3 regions of the Geodermatophilus sp. SYSU D00814 genome follow, and region 1 is predicted to be linked to each of the others. Evidence: riboswitches for the same ligand, from Rfam matches in the RefSeq annotation. Region 1 holds a riboswitch; each other region holds the start of a gene.
The links. A riboswitch is a leader RNA that binds a small molecule or an ion and turns the genes downstream of it on or off. The one in region 1 is predicted to bind S-adenosylmethionine.
Positions count from the first base shown of each region.

Region 1 (4,990 bases):
GCGGTCGCTGCTCGACTGGCTGCACCTCACCGGGGAGGGAGCGCGCAACGAGGTCGTCACGCTGGTGCAGGAGACGCTGGGTCCCGAGCGCCTGCAGCAGTCGGTGGTCGCACGGGAGCTCCCGCCCCTCGAGCACGTCAACCTGCAGACCGCCCTCGACGCCTGGACCGCGACCGGCGGGCGCTCGGTGGAGGTGCGCGGCGTGGTGCTCCCGCCGCACTACGCCGGGATCGACCTGCAGCAGCTGATGACCGGCGAGGGACTGCCCCCGGTGCGCCTGAGCGCTCCCTCCGTGGTCGACCTGCCGAACGGCCCGGACTCCACGCTGGCCTGCCTGCGCACGGCCCTGCTGCTGGTCACCGACGACGCCGGCCGGTACGTACTGCTCGTACAGGGGCCGAGCGAGCACGAGCCGCGGCTGCGCGTCGAGGTCGCCGGGCTGCCGGTGCAGCAGGCGCAGGCCGTGCTGGCCGAGATCGACCGGCTGCGCCGTGAGCTCGACGTGTACCGCGGCCGGCTGGTCGAGGTCACCCAGGGGCCCATGGGCCAGGTCGTGCTCACCTTCCTCGACCCGCCGGAGCTGCACCGCGACGAGGTCGTGCTGCCCGCCGCCGTCCTCGACCGCGTCGAGCGGCACGCCCTGGGCGTGGCCGCGTACCGCGCGGGCCTGCGCGCGGCGGGGCAGCACCTCAAGCGCGGCCTGCTCCTCTACGGACCGCCGGGCACCGGCAAGACCCACACCGTGCGCTACCTGCTGGGCCGGATGGAGGGCTACACCCGGCTGCTGCTCACCGGGCGGTCGCTCGGCATGGTCGGCTCGATCACCGACCTGGCCCGCGACCTGCAGCCGGCCGTGGTGGTGCTCGAGGACGTCGACCTCGTCGCCATGGACCGCTCCTTCGGCCCCGGCGGCAGCCCCGTGCTGTTCGACCTGCTCGACGCCATGGACGGCGCCGCCCCGGACGCCGACCTGCTCTTCGTCCTGACCACCAACCGGGCCGACCTGCTCGAGCCGGCCCTGGCCGCGCGGCCCGGGCGCATCGACGTCGCCGTCGACGTCGACCTGCCCGACGCCGCGGCGCGCCGCCGGCTGCTGGAGCTCTACGGCCGCGCCGTGCCGCTGCAGCTGTCGGAGGACGACGTCACCGGCGCCGTCGACCGCACCGAGGGCGTGACGGCGTCGTTCCTCAAGGAGCTGCTGCGCCGCGCCGTCCTGGAGGCGCTGCACGAGCAGGACCCGCTCGACCGGGTCACCGCCGTGCACCTCACCCGCGCCCTCGACGACCTGCTCGACAGCACCCAGGCGGTGACCCGCACCCTGCTCGGCGTGGGCGGCGAGGCCGCCGTCGCGGGCGACGGGGCCGAGCCCGGCCTCCCGAACCCCGTCGTGTTCACCGGCTCGTACGGCCCCTTCCGCCGCTGACCGACACCCGGGAGGGGCGAGCGCCCGGTCCGCGGGTGACACCATCGCCCGGCGGCGGAACGGCGCCGCGGACCCGACCCCGGTCCTCGGATCGGTCAGCCAGTGAGGTGGGCGCCATGACGCAGGAGCCAGGTCGCACGATCCACGTCGACGGGGAGTGGCGCCCCGCCGACGGCGGCGCGACGTTCCCCGTCACGAACCCGGCCACCGGCGAGGTCCTGGGCCGGGCGAGCGACGGCGACCGGACCGACACCGCCGCCGCGATCGCCGCCGCGGAGCGAGCGCTGCCGGCCTGGTCGGGCGCGACCGCCTACGAGCGCGCGGCGGTCCTCGCGAGGGCCGACGTCCTGATGCGGGAGCGGCGCAGGGACCTGGCCGCGCTGATGACCCGGGAGCAGGGCAAGCCGCTCAAGGCGGCGATGAACGAGGTCGCCTACGCGGCGGACTTCCTGGCCTGGTTCGCCGAGGAGGCCAAGCGCGTCGGGGGTGTCACGATCCCCTCGGCGCGGGCCGACCAGCGGTTCGTGACGATGCGCCAGGCGGTCGGCGTGGTCGCGGCCATCACGCCGTGGAACTACCCGGTCTCGATGCTCACCCGCAAGCTCGCCCCCGCCGTCGCCGCCGGGTGCACCTCCGTGCTCAAGCCCGCCGAGCAGACCCCGCTCTGCGCGGTGGCGACCGTGCAGGTGCTCGTCGACGCGGGGCTGCCCGCCGGGGTGGTCAACATGGTCACCACCAGCCGCCCGGCGGAGGTCGGCGACGCGCTGCTGGACTCCCCGGTGGTCCGGAAGCTGACCTTCACCGGCTCCACCGCCGTCGGGAAGGTGCTGGTGGCGAAGGCCGCCGCCACGCTCAAGCGGGTCTCGGTGGAGCTGGGCGGGCACGCGCCGTTCATCGTCTTCGGTGACGCGGACCCGGTGCGGGCGGCCAAGGGGGCCGCGCTGGTCAAGTTCCTCAACACCGGCCAGGCGTGCATCAGCCCGAACCGCATCTACGTCCACCGCTCCCTCTACGACACCTTCGTCGCCACCCTCGAGCAGCGGATCGCGGCGCTGCGGGTCGGTCGCGGCGACCAGGAGGGCATCTCCGTCGGCCCGCTGATCGACGAGCGCGCCGTCGCCAAGATGGAGGCGCAGGTCGACGACGCCCGGACCCGGGGCGCCCGGGTCGTCGCCGGGGGCGAGCGGCTGCAGGTCGAGGGGCTCGCCGGCACGACCTTCTTCTCGCCCACGCTGCTGGCCGACGTGACGCCGGACATGCTGGTCTCCCGCGAGGAGACCTTCGGCCCCATCGCCGCGGTCACCCCGTTCGACGACGAGGACGAGGTCGTCGCGCGAGCGAACGACACCGAGTACGGCCTGGCCGCGTACGTCTACACCAACGACCTGTCCACCGCGATCCGGGTGACCGAGAAGCTGCGCTTCGGGATGGTGGGCGTCAACGACATCAACCCGACGTCGGCCGCCGCTCCCTTCGGCGGCGTCAAGGCCAGCGGGCTGGGGCGTGAGGGCGGCTACGAGGGCATCGACGAGTACCTCGACACCAAGCTCGTCGGCATCGCGGTCTGACGCTCGGCACCCACGCCGACCTGACCACGGGGTGAGGTCCTCGTGGGCCGTCGGCAGGGGGTGTGCGCCGCGGAGGGCCACCGTGGGCCGGTCCGATCTGCACCAAGTCGATGGGAATTGACGGGATTACCGGCGGCGCCTAGATTGACGCGCAGGTCCAGAGCGTCAGCGTCAAGCCCCGGCTCGCTGACCGGCAACCCTCCGCTGGGACGGGGTGCCCCGGGTGACGACCAGGCGGGTGCGCACCGTGCGCCCCGCAAGTCCAGCCGCCCCTCCCGGGGCCCGACAGAGGAGCCCAGCCGTGGGACACGGGAGCACGAGCAGCGTGCGCGCCCTCTCGCTCGACCTGGTCGGCCGACCGACCGTCGACCTGCACCGCACCGACAGCGCGCTCTGTCGCTGACCTCCTGACCTCCCGACCGTAGAAGGACCCTCCTGCCCCCCGCTGCTCGCACGCTCGCAGCGGGGCCCTGCAGGACGGCCACACCCTCACCTGTTCCTGTCAGGAGCTCCGTCATGTCCGCACCACCGCTCGAGGTGGCCTCCGTCCACCCCGACGACCCCCTGGCCGCGCCCCTGTTCGCCGAGCTCGCCGCCGAGTACGACGCCCGCTACGGCGACCTGTTCGGCGGTGCCCACGAGGAGCTGACCCGCTACCCGGTCGAGGAGTTCCTGCCGCCCGACGGCGAGCTGGTGCTCCTGCTGGCCGGCGGCACACCCGTCGCCGGTGGCGCCTACCGCCGGCACGCCGACCCCGGCACCGCCGAGGTGAAGCGCATGTGGACGGCGGCCACCCACCGCCGCCGCGGCCTGGCGCGGCAGGTGCTCGCCGAGCTCGAGACGCGCGCGGCGGCACGCGGCTACTCGCGCCTGTTCCTCACCACCGGCCCGCGCCAGCCCGAGGCCAAGGCGCTGTACCTGACGGCCGGCTGGACCCCGCTGTTCGACCCGGCCGTGCCCCGTCCCACCGACCTGGCCGTGCTGAGCCGGCTGCCCGTCGCCGAGCGCGTGTACGCGTTCGACAAGCAGCTGCCGGGAGGTGGGGCGTGACCACCCTGCTGCCCCGCTCCGACACCGCCGCGCCACCGGCGGGCGGGACGCCCTACGACCGGCTGCGGGTCGTGCCCGCCCGGCACCCGGCGCGGTGGGTGGCCACCGCGGTCGTCGCCGTCCTCCTCGCGATGGTCGTCAACTCGCTGGTGACCAACCCCCGGTGGGAGTGGGACGTCGTCGGCGCCTACCTCACCGAGGAGTCGATCGTCCGCGGCGTCTGGACGACGGTGCAGCTGACGCTGATCACCGCCGTGCTGGGCTTCGCGCTCGGGACGGTGCTGGCGCTCATGCGGCTGTCCCGCTCGCCCCTGCTGCAGGCGGTCAGCTGGGGCTACACCTGGGTGTTCCGCTCGGTGCCGCTGATCCTGCAGCTGCTGCTCTGGTACAACCTCGCCTACCTCTACCGGTCGCTGGACGTCGGCATCCCGTTCGGCCCGTCGTTCGCCAGCGTCGAGACGCTCTCGCTGATCGACAAGTTCGGCGCGGCCGTCCTGGGCCTGGCCCTGCACCAGGCGGCCTACTCGGCGGAGATCGTCCGGGCCGGGATCCTCAGCGTCGACCAGGGCCAGCTGGAGGCCGCCGCCTCGCTCGGCATCCCGAAGCGCCGGCAGACCACCCGCATCGTCCTCCCGCAGGCGATGCGCTCGATCGTGCCGACGGCGGTCAACGAGGTGATCGGCCTGTTCAAGGGCACCTCGATCGTCTACGTCCTGGCGCTCGGCGAGCTCTTCTACACCGTCAGCGTGATCTACGGCCGCACCCAGCGGGTGCTGCCGATGCTCCTGGTGGCCGCCGTCTGGTACGTCGTCCTCACCACGGTCGTCACGGTCGTCCAGTACTACGTGGAGCGGTACTACGCCCGCGGCGCCCTCCGCACCCTGCCCCCGACGCCGCTGCAGCGACTGCGCGCCAACCTGACCGCGGGCCTCGCCCGCGTCCGTCCGGC
Region 1 is NZ_JBJGYP010000001.1:87,632-92,621, reverse strand. It holds gene ACI780_RS00410 (AAA family ATPase) at 1-1,423, shown strand, start outside; gene ACI780_RS00405 (NAD-dependent succinate-semialdehyde dehydrogenase) at 1,540-2,991, shown strand; SAM riboswitch class IV at 3,146-3,260, shown strand; gene ACI780_RS00400 (GNAT family N-acetyltransferase) at 3,508-4,041, shown strand; gene ACI780_RS00395 (amino acid ABC transporter permease) at 4,038-4,990, shown strand, end outside.

Region 2 (4,990 bases), on a different contig from region 1:
ACGTCGTCGGTCTTCTTCGCGACCTCCTTGACCAGCTCGGCGCCGATCTTCTCCCAGGGGTCCTCGAGCTCGATCTCCTTGGCGATGCTCACACCGTCGTTGGTGATCGTGGGAGCGCCCCACTTCTTCTCGAGGACGACGTTGCGGCCCTTGGGGCCGAGCGTCACCTTGACGGCGTCGGCGAGGGTGTTCATGCCCCGCTCGAGGCCGCGGCGCGCCTCTTCCTCGAAGGCGATCATCTTGGCCATGTGGTGATGTCCTCCATGCATGGATCGCTGCACGGCCGGGACCGGCGCCCGCGACGGACGACACCGGCGCCGCGGACGCTCCTACGGCCCGCGTTCCGGTGCCTCACCGTTCCGACCTGATTGGCACTCGGCACTGTCGAGTGCCAATCCGAAGTCTGGCACTCGCCCCTGCCGAGTGCAAGAACGGGGGGTGGGGCCGGGCTGTTCCCGCGCCCGTCCCTCAGTCGTCGAAGCGGGCGAGGACCGCGGTGACCACGGCGCCGAGGAGGACCAGCGGCGCCAGCGGCAGCCAGCCGTAGGGCGACAGGCCGAGCAGGACGGCCCACGTCCAGCCGGCCTCCAGGTGCCCCTCGGAGGCGGTCAGCCCCACGGGACCGGCCCGGAGCCGGCGTGACCGCCGGCGAGCGTCAGCGCCACGGACACCGCGGCCAGCAGGACCAGGACGGCGGCGTGCGCGACCAGCACCGCCGGCGCCCGGCTGAGGGGTGCCGGTCTCCCGGGAACGGCGACGGCCCGGCCCCCGGGACGGGGACCGGGCCGCGGCTCGGTGCTGGGCAGCTCAGGCGACGCGCACGCCGTCGGCCTGGGGGCCCTTCTCGCCCTGGACGACCTCGAAGGTGACCCGCTGGCCCTCGTCGAGGCTCTTGTACCCGTCCATCTGGATGGCGGAGTAGTGGACGAAGACGTCCTGCCCGCCGTCGACGGCGATGAAGCCGAAGCCCTTCTCGGCGTTGAACCACTTCACGGTGCCCTGTGCCACGTGTGCTCCCACGTTCGTGCGTGCGGACGGTCCCCGTGATCCGGGGGCCGGGGTACAGCTCTCCCGCCCGTGGACACGTGCGTGGAACTGACGACCGCGCGAGACGGTACAACAGCGAGGTCGCCGCGGGGAGATCCTGGACACACGACCCGGCCACGATCCGGCGACGGGGTGACACCCGGCCGGATCGGCTCCCCGCAGACGGTACGCGTCAGCCGACGAGGCCCGCCGCCCGGGCCGACCGCAGCGACGGGTCGATCCGGTGGGTGGGGCCGACGACCGGCGTCAGCGGGTCGAGGGTCTTGAGGCCCTCGCCGGTGTTGAGGACGACGGTCTCCTGCGCCGGGTCCAGCCGCCCGTCCTCGGCCAGCTGCCGCAGGACGGCGACGGTGACGCCGCCGGCGGTCTCGGCAAAGACGCCGGTGGTGCGGGCGAGGTCGCGGATGCCCTGCACGATCTGCTCGTCGCCGACCCGCCCGACCGAGCCGCCGGTGCGGCGGATCGCGTCGAGCGCGTACGGGCCGTCGGCGGGGTTGCCGATGTTCAGCGACTTCGCGATCCCGGTGGGCTTGACCGGCTTGACGACGTCCCAGCCGTTGTCGAACGCGGTGGCGATCGGGTCGCAGCCGGCCGACTGGGCGCCGAAGACCCGCCACGGGGTGTCCTCGACGATCCCGGCGGCCACGAGCTCGCGGAAGGCCTTGTCCACCTTGGTCAGCAGCGAGCCCGACGCCATCGGGATGACGACCTGGGCCGGGATCCGCCAGCCGAGCTGCTCGGCGATCTCGTACCCCATCGTCTTGGAGCCCTCGGCGTAGTAGGGCCGCACGTTCTGGTTGACGAAGGCGGCGTCCTCGAACTCGTCGGTCTCCGCGAGCTCGCTGGTCAGCCGGTTGACGTCGTCGTAGGAGCCGTCGACGGCGACCAGCGTCTGGCCGTAGACCGCCGACTGCACGACCTTGCCCGGCTCCAGGTCGGCGGGGATGAAGACGTAGGAGGGCAGGCCGGCGCGGGCGGCGTGCGCGGCGACGGAGTTGGCGAGGTTGCCGGTGGAGGCGGCCGCGATCTTCGTGTAGCCCAGGCCTCGGGCGGCCGTGGCGGCCAGCGACACCACGCGGTCCTTGAACGAGTGCGTGGGGTTGCCCGAGTCGTCCTTGACCCACAGGCCACCGGTGAGGCCGAGCTCCGCGGCGAGCCGGTCGGCGCGCACCAGCGGGGTGAGCCCGGGGTCGAGGGTGACCCGGTCGGCGGGGTCCTGACCGACGGGCAGCAGCGCCGCGTAGCGCCAGATGTTCTGCGGGCCGGCCTCGATCTGCTCGCGGGTGACCGCGCGCATGCGCTCGGGGTCGTAGTCGACCTCCAGCGGGCCGAAGCACTGCGCGCAGGCGTGCTCGGCGACCAGGCCGGACGTGGCACCGCAGTTGCGACAGACCAGGCCGCGCGCGGGACTCGCGGGGACCCCGGTGGGGGGCGGGGCGGTCAGGGTCATGCGACGACTACCTCCTCATCTTCCCCGCGACGGGCCGTCGAGCCGCGCGGGACGGAATTGGCACCTTCCGCGCGCAGGTCGCGTGCGGCGGTTGCCGGGGCTTCACCGGGCCGTGTCCCTCTGCCCCTCTGGATGAGTGGAACGCCGCCGACTCTACCCACCCGGAGGACCCGGCCCGGCCGGCGGCACGGCCGGGCCGGCCCTCGACAGGACCCGGGTCACCGGCGCACCATGCGGACCCCCACCCACCCGCGAGGAGGGCCGTGCACCCCGGTCGCGGACACCGCAGCCCCTGGGCCGGGCCGGCCGTCGCGCTCGTCCTGGCCGTGACCGGCTGTGGGAGCGGGGACGCCGGGCCGGCCGCGGCGGCACCTCCTCCCGGCACGCCGGCGAGCAGCTCCGCCGCCCCGGCGCCCGGGCTGGCCGCCGTGGCCGGCGAGCCCGGCGCCGGACTGCACGGGAGGCTGCTGCAGTACCGGCGCGACGTGCCCGCCCGGCGCCTGCAGGTGGAGCTCGTCGCCGGCAACGCCGGCCTCGTCGTCGAGGCGCTCGACCTGGTCGCCCCGGGTGTGCCGACGGCACCGGCCGACCCGCGGGGCGCCGAGCTGCGCCCCGGCGCCGGGCTGGCGCTGCCCGTGGTGGCCGCCGCGAGCGACTGCGCGACCGCACCCGGCCCGCCGCACGGGGTGGTGCGGCTGCGCGACGCCACCGGGGCGCAGCGGCAGGTCGACGTCCCCCTCGACGACGGCGGCCTGGTCGCCCGGCTGCACGAGGCCGACTGCGCGGAGCAGGAACTGGCGAGGCAGGTCCGCATCGAGGCGAGCGGCGTCCGGGAGGTCGACGGCGCCGAGGGTCCCGCGCTGGACCTGACCGTGCGGCTGACCCGGCTGGCCGGCAGCGACCCGCTGCGGGTGACCGGGGTCGGGTCGAACACCGTGTACGCGGTGGACGCCACCGGCCCGCTGCCCACGCTGGACGACGAGCCCGCCGTCGAGGTGGTGCTGCGCATGCGGCCCTCGCGGTGCGACGTCCACGCCCTCGGCGAGAGCTACCGCACCGGGCTGGTCGGGCTCGTGGTCGCCCTCGGGGACGCCGAGCCGCGCCCGGTGGTGGTCACCCCCGACCCGGAGGTCCGGCGCCGGCTGGAGACGTTCGCGGTGGAGACCTGCCGGGCCGGTACGGACTGACGACGGCGGCAGGTGAGGATGGGCGGGTGGCAGCGCGCATCGTCTACACCGACCTCGACGGCACGATGGTCGGCCCGCGGGGGTCGTTCTGGCACGGCGCCGACGGCTCCCCCACCGCCGAGCCCGCGGCCGCGCTGCTGGAGCTGCACACCGCCGGCGTCGAGCTGGTCATCGTCAGCGGGCGCACCGCCGACCAGGTCACCGAGGCCGGCCGGATCTTCGCCGCCGAGGGCGCCATCGCCGAGCTGGGCTCGCTGGTCACCTGGCGCGGCGGTCGCGAGCGGCACCAGCTCACCGGCGCGCTGCCCGCCGAGTACGCCGGCCGCACGCCGATGGACGTGATGGCCGGGCTCGGCGTCGTCGAGGCGCTGTGCGCCGCCCACCCCGGCCGGCTGGAGTGGCACGCGCCCTGGCACGCCACGCACGAGGGCGACGCGCTGCTGCGCGGCTACGTCGACCCGGTCGCCGTCGACACCTGGCTCGCCGAGCGCGGCCTGGGCTGGCTGACCCTGCACGACAACGGCGCCATCCCGGCCTCGGCGCGGCTCCGGCTGGCCCCGGAGGGGCAGCTGGCGCGGGTCTACCACCTCATGCCGCGCGGCATCTCCAAGGGCGCCGCCATCGCCTGGGACCTGCAGCGGCGCGGCCTCGACCCCGCCGACGCGGTGGCGGTCGGCGACAGCGTGAGCGACCTGGACATGGCGTCGGCCGTCGGCCGGCTGTGGATCACCGCCAACGGGGCCGAGGTCGACGGCATGGCGGCGCTCCTGTCCGCCGTCCCGAACGTGTCGGTGACCGACGGGGCGATGGGCGTCGGCTGGGCCCAGGCGGTGAGAGCGAGCCTGTGACACCGCGGTCCTCCCGGACCGCCGACGGTCAGCTCGTGACGTCGCGGCGGGAGAAGTGGCGGAAGCCCAGCGCGGTGAACACCGCGACGTAGACCAGCGACTGCACCACCCCGCGGAAGAGGTCCGAGGAGTCGACCGGCGTCTGCAGCAGGTCGGTCCACGCGAAGGACTCGGCGGTGGGGAACCAGTCGCGGACGGCCCCGAGCTGCTCGACCTGGTCGAGGATCGAGAAGACGATCGTGGTGAACACCGCGCCGCCGACGGCGGCCAGCGGCGCGTCGGTGACGGTGGACAGCCAGAACGCCAGCGAGCCGACCACGAGCAGGTGCACCGACAGGTAGCCGAGCATCCCGGCCAGCCGCAGCAGCCCCTCGCCCTGCGGGAGGCTCACCCCGATCGGCGTGCGGATGTCGCCGAACCCGAACGCGATGCCGCCGGCCACCACCGCGACCAGGGCG
Region 2 is NZ_JBJGYP010000043.1:1,742-6,731, forward strand. It holds gene groL (chaperonin GroEL) at 1-248, opposite strand, end outside; gene ACI780_RS22435 (hypothetical protein) at 469-618, opposite strand; gene ACI780_RS22440 (cold-shock protein) at 808-1,008, opposite strand; gene thrC (threonine synthase) at 1,220-2,497, opposite strand; SAM riboswitch class I at 2,510-2,636, opposite strand; gene ACI780_RS22450 (hypothetical protein) at 2,761-3,684, shown strand; gene ACI780_RS22455 (HAD family hydrolase) at 3,711-4,532, shown strand; gene ACI780_RS22460 (ABC transporter permease) at 4,561-4,990, opposite strand, start outside.
Region 2: linked by a shared signal. The riboswitch ahead of thrC (threonine synthase) and the one ahead of ACI780_RS00400 (GNAT family N-acetyltransferase) in region 1 are both predicted to bind S-adenosylmethionine.

Region 3 (4,990 bases), on a different contig from region 1:
GCCTGTCCGCGCTGCGCCGCACGCCCGGACACATCGGGCGGGCCCGCACCTCCACGGTGGTCCTGGTCGTGCTGTTCCTCGGCCTGGGGCTGCTCTACCTCTACGTGCGCCCGGACCCGGCCGGCACCGCGCCGGCCGGCACCACGACCGTGACCACGCCGCCCCCCGCACCGCCGGCCACCACCGCCCCGCCGGCTCCGGAGGCCCCCGCGACGACCGACGTCCCGACGACGCCGCCGACCGAGCCGCCGACGACCGGGCCGACCACGGCCCCGTCGCCGACCACGCCGCCGGCCACCACCCCCGGGGAGACGCCGTCGGAGCCGCCGGTCCCGACCACCACGCGGGCCCCGACGGCCCCCGCCACCGAGCCGACGACCGTCTCCCCGCCGGGCTGACCCGCGCCCGGCCGGCCCTGCCGGGGCGGAGGATGGCCGGCATGGTCCTGGAGCTGCGCCGCCCGATCGTGCAGGCCCCGATGGCCGGCGGGCCGTCGACCCCGGCCCTGGCCGCGGCCGTGTCCGAGGCGGGCGGGCTGGGCTGCCTGGCCGCCGGCTACCGCACGCCGGCGGCGGTGCGCGAGGAGATCCACGCCGTCCGCGCGATGACCCAGCAGCGGTTCGCCGTCAACGTGTTCGTGCCCGGCCCGCCCGGTGACGCCGGCGCCGTGGGCCGCTACGCCCGCGAGCTCGACGCCGAGGCCCGCCGCTGGGGCGTCGGGCTGGGCGAGCCCCGAGCCGACGACGACGCCTGGGAGGACAAGGTCGCCCTGCTCGCCGAGGAGCGGGTGCCGGTGGTCTCCTCCACCTTCGGCCTGCCCCCCGCCGACGCGGTCGCCGCGCTGCACGACGCCGGGGCCACCGTGCTCGTGACCGTCACCACCCCGGAGGAGGCGGTCGCCGCCCGCGACGTCGGCGCCGACGCGCTGGTCGTGCAGGGCGTCGAGGCCGGCGGGCACCGCGGGAGCTTCGCCGACCGCGACGGCGAGGGCGAGTACGGGCTGCTGCCGCTGCTGCGGCTGGTCGCCCGGGCCGTGGACCTGCCGCTGGTCGCCGCCGGCGGCATCCCCGACGGCGCCGCCGTCGCCGCGGTGCTCGTCGCCGGCGCCGAGGCCGCGCAGCTGGGGACCGCGTTCCTCTGCTGCCCCGAGGCGGGGACCACCCCGGAGCACCGCGCGGCGCTGACCACGCACGGGCGGACGGCGCTCACCCGGGCCTTCAGCGGCCGGCGCGCCCGCGGGCTGGTCAACCGGTTCCTCACCGAGCACTCCGCCGCCGCGCCGGCGGCCTACCCCGAGGTGCACCACCTGACCGCGCCGCTGCGCGCCGCCGCCCGGCGGGCCGGCGACGACGGCGGCTACAACCTGTGGGCCGGGCAGGCCCACCCCCTCGTCGAGGCCGTCCCCGCCGCCGAGCTGGTGCGCCGCCTCGACGAGGACGCCCGCGCGGCCCTGGCCCGCCCGTACCCCGGGACCGGGAGTCGCTGACCTCGGCTATCGTCGGACCAGGCTCACGAGAGGCAGCGCGAAGCACCTGGCTGGCTGCCCGGCAACCTCTTCCTCCGTCTGAGGTGCTCCCAGGGGAAGAGCCGGCCGTGCGGCGCCCGCCGCCCGGCAAGGACGGAGCACCTGTGCGCCGCAGGTCCTCCGGGACGAGAGGAGACGGCGCGTGACCGACCCGAAGAGCTGGAGCTTCGAGACCCGGCAGATCCACGCCGGGACCAGCCCCGACCCCACCACCGGGGCCCGGGCGCTGCCCATCTACGCCACCACCAGCTACCAGTTCCGCGACACCCAGCACGCCGCGGACCTGTTCGCGCTGGCGGAGCTGGGCAACATCTACACGCGGATCATGAACCCCACGCAGGACGCGCTCGAGCAGCGCGTCGCCTCCCTCGAGGGCGGGGTCGCGGCGCTCGCGGTGGCCAGCGGCCAGGCCGCGGAGACCCTCGCGCTGCTCAACGTCGCCGAGGCCGGCAGCCACGTCGTCGCCTCCGCCTCGCTCTACGGCGGCACGTACAACCTGCTGCACCACTCGCTGCCCAAGCTCGGCGTCGAGGTGTCCTTCGTCGAGGAGCCCGACGACCCGCAGAACTGGCAGGCGCTGGTCCGCGAGAACACCAAGGCGTTCTACGGCGAGTCCATCGGCAACCCGAAGGGCGACGTCCTGGACATCGCCGCCGTGGCCGAGGTGGCGCACCGCAACGGCGTGCCGCTGATCGTCGACAACACCATCGCCACGCCGTACCTGGTGCGCCCGCTCGAGCACGGTGCCGACGTCGTCGTGCACTCGGCCACCAAGTACCTCGGCGGGCACGGCACCGCGATCGCCGGCGTCATCGTCGACGGCGGCGGGTTCGACTGGACGTCCGGGAAGTTCCCCGGGTTCACCACGCCGGACCCCACCTACCACGGCGTCGTCTACGCCGACCTCGGCGCGCCGGCCTACGCGCTCAAGGCGCGGGTGCAACTGCTGCGCGACCTCGGACCGGCGATCAGCCCGTTCAACGCCTGGCTGGTGGTGCAGGGCATCGAGACGCTGTCGCTGCGCATGGAGCGGCACGTGGCCAACGCCCAACGGGTGGCCGAGTTCCTCGAGGCGCACGACGAGGTGGAGGCGGTGCACTACGCCGGCCTGCCGTCCTCGCCGTGGCACGCCGCCCAGCAGCGCTACGCCCCCAAGGGCGCCGGCGCGGTGCTGGCCTTCGAGATCCGCGGCGGCATCGAGGCCGGGAAGCGGTTCGTCGAGGGGCTGGAGCTGCACAGCCACGTGGCCAACATCGGCGACGTGCGCAGCCTGGTCATCCACCCGGCGTCCACGACCCACTCGCAGCTGACCGCCGACGAGCAGCTGACCGCCGGCGTCACCCCGGGCCTGGTGCGGCTGGCCGCCGGCCTGGAGGGGATCGAGGACGTCCTGGCCGACCTCGAGGCCGGGTTCCGCGCCGCCAAGGGAGCCTGACGTGACGGGGGTGCGGGACCTCCCCGGGTCCCGCACCCCGCCGCGCACCGGCGGGTGGCGCGACGGCGACCCCGCCGGGGACCGGCTGTTCCTCGACCTGGACGGACCGGTCCGCCTCGAGCGCGGTGGGGTGCTGCCCGGCGTCCGGGTCGCCTACGAGACGTGGGGGACGCTCGCCCCCGACGGCGGCAACGCGGTGCTGGTCGAGCACGCGCTCACCGGCGACAGCCACGTCACCGGCCCCGCCGGGCCCGGCCACCCGACACCCGGCTGGTGGGCGTCGCTGGTCGGGCCGGGCGCGCCGCTGGACACCGACCGGCTCTTCGTCGTCTGCGCCAACGTGCTCGGCGGGTGCCAGGGGACCACCGGACCGTCGTCGACGGCGCCCGACGGCTCCCCGTGGGGGTCGCGGTTCCCCGAGGTGACGGTCGGCGACCAGGTCCTGGTCGAGGCGGCGCTGGCCGACGCGCTGGGGGTGCGCCGGTGGGCGGCCGTCGTCGGCGGGTCGATGGGCGGCATGCGGGCGCTGGAGTGGGCGGTGGCACTGCCCGACCGGGTGGCCGGGCTGTTCTTCCTCGCCTCGGGCGCCGCGGTCACCGCCGACCAGCTCGGCACGCAGACCACCCAGCAGGCCGCCATCCGCGCCGACCCGTCCGCCGGGCTCGGCGTCGCCCGGCGGATCGCGCACCTGACCTACCGCAGCGCGCTGGAGCTCGAGGAGCGCTTCGGCGCGACCGTGCAGGACGACGGCCGGTTCGCCGTCGCCTCCTACCTGGAGCACCACGCCGACAAGCTCACCCGCCGCTTCGACGCCGGCAGCTACCTGGTGCTCACCGAGGCGATGAACACCTGGGACGTCGGCCGCGGCCGGGGCGGGGTGGAGGCGGCGCTGGCCCGGGTGACCGCGCGCGCCGTCGTCGCCGGGGTGGACAGCGACCGGCTCTACCCGCTGGACCTGCAGCAGCGGGTGGCCGACGGGCTGGGGGTGCCGCTGCGGGTGATCTCCTCGCCGTACGGGCACGACGGGTTCCTCATCGAGGCCGACGCCGTCGGCGCGCTGGTGCGCGAGCTGCTGGGCGGCTGAGGCCCTCCCCTCCTCGGCGAGATCGGCGGTCTCGTGGTCATCAGCGGCCGATCGCCACGAGACCGCCGATCTCGCGCAGAGCTGGCCGGGCAGACTGGCGCGGGTGAGCGACCTCGAGGCCCTCCGCCCGTCCTGCGACCGCGCCCTGTCCGGGCACGGGCCGGTGCGCGCCGGCGCGCTGCTGGCGACGATCCCGGCCGACACCGCGGTGGACCGCTACGGCGCCGGCGGCGTCGTCGCGGAGCTGGAGGCCGAGGTGGCCGGCCTGCTGGGCAAGCCCGCGGCGGTGTACCTGCCCAGCGGCACGATGGCCCAGCAGGCCGTGCTGCGGGTGCACGCCGGGCGCACGCTGCGGCGCACCGTCGTCGCCCACCCCCACTGCCACCTGTTCCAGCACGAGGGCGGCGCACTCGAGCGGCTGCACGGGCTGGTGCCGCGCCCGGTCGGCGACCGGCACCGGCTGCTGCTGCGCGCCGACCTCGACGCCGTCGCCGAGTCGCCGGCCGCGCTGGTGGTGGAGCTGCCCCAGCGCGACCTCGGCGGGCAGCTGCCGCCGTGGGACGACGTCGTCGAGCAGACGGCGTGGGCGCACGACGTGCACTCCGTGGCCCACCTCGACGGCGCCCGGCTGTGGGAGGCCACGGCCGGCTACGACCTGCCGCCGGCCGACGTCGCCGCCCCCTTCGACACCGTCTACGTCAGCTTCTACAAGGGCCTCGGCGCGCTCGCCGGGTGCTGCCTGGCGGGGCCGGCCGACGTCGTCGCCGAGGTGCAAGAGTGGCGGCACCGCATGGGCGGGACGCTGTTCGGGCTGTGGCCGGGCGCGGCGTCGGCGCTGACGTGCCTGCGGCAGCGGCTGCCGCTGATGCCGCGCTACCTGGAGCGGGCGCGCGAGGTGGCCGCCTGCGTGCGCGACCTGCCCGGCGTGCGCGTCGTCCCCGACCCG
Region 3 is NZ_JBJGYP010000019.1:72,966-77,955, forward strand. It holds gene ACI780_RS16055 (hypothetical protein) at 1-398, shown strand, start outside; gene ACI780_RS16060 (NAD(P)H-dependent flavin oxidoreductase) at 440-1,486, shown strand; SAM riboswitch class IV at 1,508-1,625, shown strand; gene ACI780_RS16065 (bifunctional o-acetylhomoserine/o-acetylserine sulfhydrylase) at 1,668-2,960, shown strand; gene metX (homoserine O-acetyltransferase MetX) at 2,962-4,044, shown strand; gene ACI780_RS16075 (threonine aldolase family protein) at 4,148-4,990, shown strand, end outside.
Region 3: linked by a shared signal. The riboswitch ahead of ACI780_RS16065 (bifunctional o-acetylhomoserine/o-acetylserine sulfhydrylase) and the one ahead of ACI780_RS00400 (GNAT family N-acetyltransferase) in region 1 are both predicted to bind S-adenosylmethionine.